One region of the Salinivibrio sp. VGrn1 genome, then DNA from elsewhere that is predicted to be linked to it. Evidence: predicted binding sites of a transcription regulator. Region 1 holds the regulator's gene; the other holds the start of a gene.

What was found. The regulator CRP, encoded in region 1, controls carbon source genes, mostly activating them, when cyclic AMP is high. The targets are predictions, from matches to a motif close to TGTGANNNNNNTCACA.
Region 2: malT (HTH-type transcriptional regulator MalT) is a predicted target of CRP. The motif match lies at 1,210-1,225, and genes of this name have one in related genera.

Annotation. Positions count from the first base shown of each region.
Region 1 covers NZ_SATA01000005.1:230,943-233,354, forward strand. The annotation lists gene EHW56_RS10010 (ABC transporter substrate-binding protein) at 54-920, opposite strand; gene crp (cAMP-activated global transcriptional regulator CRP) at 1,050-1,682, opposite strand; gene EHW56_RS10020 (phosphoribulokinase) at 1,932-2,412, opposite strand, start outside.
Region 2 covers NZ_SATA01000002.1:53,210-55,621, forward strand. The annotation lists gene malT (HTH-type transcriptional regulator MalT) at 1-1,058, opposite strand, end outside; gene EHW56_RS03315 (glycogen/starch/alpha-glucan phosphorylase) at 1,564-2,412, shown strand, end outside.

The sequences.
Region 1 (2,412 bases):
CTTATCGACATCATGGGAAAAGGGAGCGTGTGATACGCTCCCTTTTTTATCGTCTATTGGGCCTCGATGTCGAGCCAAAACGTGTCTGGAATCGCTTGTGTTTCGTTGCTTAAATGCGGGTTATCGACTCGGATGACAGTACGCTCACCAATGTTCGCCTTTTCAAAGGTTTCCTTAACTAAAGGCGCATTATTGAAAAACTCGATAAATGATCCGTCTTGATACGCCGCTTCAAAAGCGCTATTTAACATCTCGGCGACGTCAGCATGTTGCGGAGACACAAACAGGAACATTGGAAAGCGATAGATCAGCATCAGGTGTGGGTCAACTAACAGATTACCGTATTGCGGCCGCTCGGCTAATTCACTAAAAGGCTCAATCAAGGCACGAGGGAAGAGATCGGCCCGGCCCGTATCAACCACTTTGAAAATGTTTTCAAAGCTCGATATTTCACGTACGCGAAATCCCGCTGAGTTAAGCACCTTGACGTCGGCCCAACCTTGTCCCTGAATCATAGTCAGAGACTGCAAGTCACTCGCGCTACTTATCTGAGCAAGTTGGGGCTCGGTGGCTTGGTTGGTAATAAACAGGCGGTGGCCGAGTAAGCCACGAAACACGGGATAGCGAACGGGGATCAATTCAGCTTCCAGTGTACGGTCGGCACCAAGCCAGTCGACGGTGAGCTTGCCTTGCTTGAGCATTTCCACCTTACGAGATTGAGAGCCAATTTGGCCGTCAAAGGCTTGTAAGGTAACAGATCCTCCCGACTTTTCGGCAAGAAACTCGATGAGCTCAATGGCATAGAGATCAAGCGCCGAGCCGGCGCGTGGCTCGGGGTGGACAATCGTCGTATTGGACGCAGCATGGACTGAAAACACAGAGAGCGCGAAGGCGGTGAGGGTAACCATGAGTTTTTTCATAAACGACACCTTGTTAATTTTATGTTAACCATGTCGTTTTGAGTGTAGAAGCAATCCGCGTGCTTGCCAGATAATGGAGATAAAAAACCGACGCCAGGGCGTCGGTTGGTGATACAGAGAGCGGCGCGATTAGCGTGTGCCGTATACCACGATGGTTTTACCGTGTGCGGAAATGAGGTTTTGCTCTTCCAGCATTTTAAGGATACGTCCCACTGTTTCGCGTGAGCAGCCAACGATTTGGCCAATTTCCTGACGGGTGATCTTAATCTGCATACCATCAGGATGCGTCATGGCATCAGGCTGCTTCGCCAAGTTCAATAGGGTTTGTGCAATGCGCCCTGTGACGTCCAGGAAGGCAAGATCCCCCACCTTTTGGCTCGTTACCTGCAAGCGGCGCGCCATTTGTGAGGACAAGCGCATCAAGATATCAGGATTCACTTGGATAAGCTGGCGGAACTTTTTGAATGAAATTTCTGCCACTTCACACGGTGATTTGGCGCGTACCCAAGCAGTGCGCTCTTGGTCTTCTTCGAAAAGCCCGAGCTCACCGATGAAGTCACCTTGGTTAAGGTAAGACAGGATCATTTCCTTGCCTTCTTCATCTTTGATCAGTACGGCCACAGACCCTTTCACGATGTAATACAAGGTCTCCGCCTTTTCACCAGCATGGATAAGCGTGCTTTTCGACGGATACTTATGAATATGACAATGTGAAAGGAACCACTCGAGTGTAGGGTCTGTTTGAGGTTTTCCTGGAACCATATAACTTATTTCCTCTGCATGTGTTGCCCGGCAACAACGTCCTATCTTTGTCTGAGGGGTAACCCATCAGATCATTGCACAGAATACGAAGTCTGAACGCGGGCTACAAGCTCACTGTATGTTAACAAGAGTGTATCTTTTTTTGTTGGTGATTTCTTGATTTTGATCTAGGCCAACCGCCTAAAAAACTGGCAAAAACGTGGCTAAGATCACGGCTTGAGAAGTAATACATCATGAATGCGCTACGCCTCAGCCAATCTTGCCTTTTTCTATCAATTGCTGAATCAATGGACGGATGATCAATTCCATTGCAAAGCCCATTTTTCCTCCCGGCACCACTAAGGTGTTATGGCGCGACATAAACGACCCAGTGATCATTTGCAACAGATAAGGGAAGTCGACGTTTTTCATGCCACGAAAGCGGATCACCACAAAGCTTTCATCCAAAGACGGAATCCCTTTGGCATTTAATGGGTTTGAGGTATCTACCGTGGGAACGCGCTGAAAGTTGATATGGGTGCGAGAAAACTGCGGGGTGATATAGTGCAGGTAATCATCCATTGAGCGCACAATCGAGTCGGTCACCGCTTCACGAGAATGGCCTCTATCGCGCGTATCGCGGACAAATTTTTGAATCCACTCTAAGTTGACGATGGGGACCATACCAATCAAGAGATCGACGTGCTGCGCAACGTTGACGTCACCGTCGACCACGCCGCCGTGCAATCCT
Region 2 (2,412 bases), on a different contig from region 1:
TTCAACCATGCCAGTGCGGCTTGTCTATGCAAGGGTTGTTGTTGGTGAGGGATCCGTGCTTGGCGCTCATGAGCCAAAAACTCCGCGAATAGATGGTGGAATCGGAACCAGTTGTTATCTCCCTCAAGTGGATAAATAAACAAGCCATAACGATTCAGTGACTCGAGCATATTCAATGCATCTTCGCGTTCAGTGAGTGCGAAAACCAACTCGTCATTAAACATCTCTAGTACGGAGACTTTCATGAGAAATTGTCGTGTCTCAGCATCAAGCAAATCAAACACTTCTTCGGCCAAATAGTCCCAAAGGTGGGCATGGTTAAAACCAGCGTAAGACGCGGCGCTTTGCATCAGGGTGCGCTTTTGGTGCTGCGCTTGAATCGCAATGAGCTGCAAGGCTGACGGCCAACCTTCAACGTAGTTGCATAATGCGTTCGCCGTGGATTCATCCACGCCATCGTCGACACGTTGATTAAAAAAGCGCGTCGTTTCTTCGTTATCGAACGCGAGAAGCTCGTTGCCGATCTCAATCATCAAGTCGCGTACGCGTAAATTCGCGGTGCCCAGTGGAGGGTTGGCGCGTGAGGTGACCACCAAAGTGAGATTATCTGGCATGTGCTTAATGAAAAAGCGCATCGCCTCATGAATCTCCTCGTTATCAATGAGCTGATAGTCATCCAACACCAAATAGCTAGTGGCATGAAACCCTGCCAGTTCAGCAAAGACATCAGACAAGAGCGCACGAAGTGATGAGAATTGGCGTTTTTCCGCCAGCTTTATCGTGTTGGCGCAGCCCTCTTGGGTAGCGTGGTGCAGCGCTTGCAGTAAGTAGTTAATGAAGCGAAAGCTGTCGTTGTCACTATCATCAATGCTAAACCAGCCGACATTGGATTGATCCGCGAGCCATTGTGCAGCCATGGTGGTTTTGCCATATCCGGCCGGAGAGCGAAACAGCACCAGCTTATAGTGAGGGGCTTGTTGTAAAATATCGAGCACACGCGGGCGTAATATCGCGTTATAAAGCCGTCCAGGCCGAGTCAGCTTTGATGGGATCCACATAAGACACTGTCCTTCACTGCAAATGCGGTGCGACCTTTTTGGTGCGCACCTCTGTCCTGATTGCAGTGTATGTAACTTCAAACGCACAAACTATGATCTATCCCTGATCTCTTAACGGATGCCCCAATTTAGTGCAGCTACGCCTTTTAATTGTGATTTATATCACTTAAACGTGATATTGGTGGCCTTTTTAATGATTGAGATACACATCCATCTCGGTTTATTAGGGCTTAATTTGCGTTAGCGCACAAAAATCACAAAAGGAAAGCGATGTTTTTCACCGTGGACGTAGCCCCTTTTTTGTTTCATAGCGTGACTTAGGTCACTCGATAAAGGGCTGCTCATGGATTTGATGAGAGGCGGCTCACTATTGCTATGTGACCTGGCTCTCTACGCCCTGTGGTCTCCTCCTTTGATGAGAATGACGTGGGAGGATGTTTGCCGTGCTCGGGTTGGGCAGGATGAATAACCATCAAGGTTTCATTCCATTATCGAGAGCGACGACATGACACCAAAACAGCAACATGCGTTTGATAAAAGTGCGTTTAAAATCAGTATGGTTCAACACCTAACCCAGCTAGGTCACGCACCAGACACCGCTCAGCTACGCGACTGGTACCTCGCACTGGGCCGTGCATTAGCCGAACATACCACGAGTGATCTGGTAGCCACCGAACACGATCAAGCCATTAAACAAGCTAAAAGTGTTAACTATTTATCCCTCGAGTTTTTGATTGGTCGGTTAACCGGCAACAATTTAATTAGCATGGGCTTGTACGATGCGATTGCCGATGCCGTGAGTGAGCTTGGCCTCGGGTTAACGGATTTACTTGAACAAGAGCGTGATCCGTCTTTGGGCAATGGCGGCTTGGGGCGTCTCGCCGCTTGCTTTATGGATTCATTGGCGGCCCAACAGTATCCTGCGGTCGGCTATGGCTTGCACTATGAATATGGTTTGTTCCGCCAGTCATTCAAAGAGGGCGCACAACAAGAAGCACCGGATGCGTGGCGTGAGCCTGAAGGTTACCCGTGGGAAGTGGTACGTCCTGACTTAGCGCAAACCATTGGTTTTTATGGCCATGTAGAGGTGATTGAGGACTCAGGGCACACGTACCGTCAGTGGGTGCCGGGCATGAAAATTCAGGCCATGCCCTGGGATCTGCCGATTGTGGGTTATCAAAGCAATACTGTGTACCCATTGCGCCTGTGGGAAGGACGGGCGTTAACGCCGTTTGCCCTTGATGCCTTTAATGACGGTGACTATACCCAGGCTCAGCAATCCGCCATCGCTGCAGGGAATTTGACCAAAGTCTTGTACCCCAACGATAACCACGATGCGGGTAAAACATTGCGC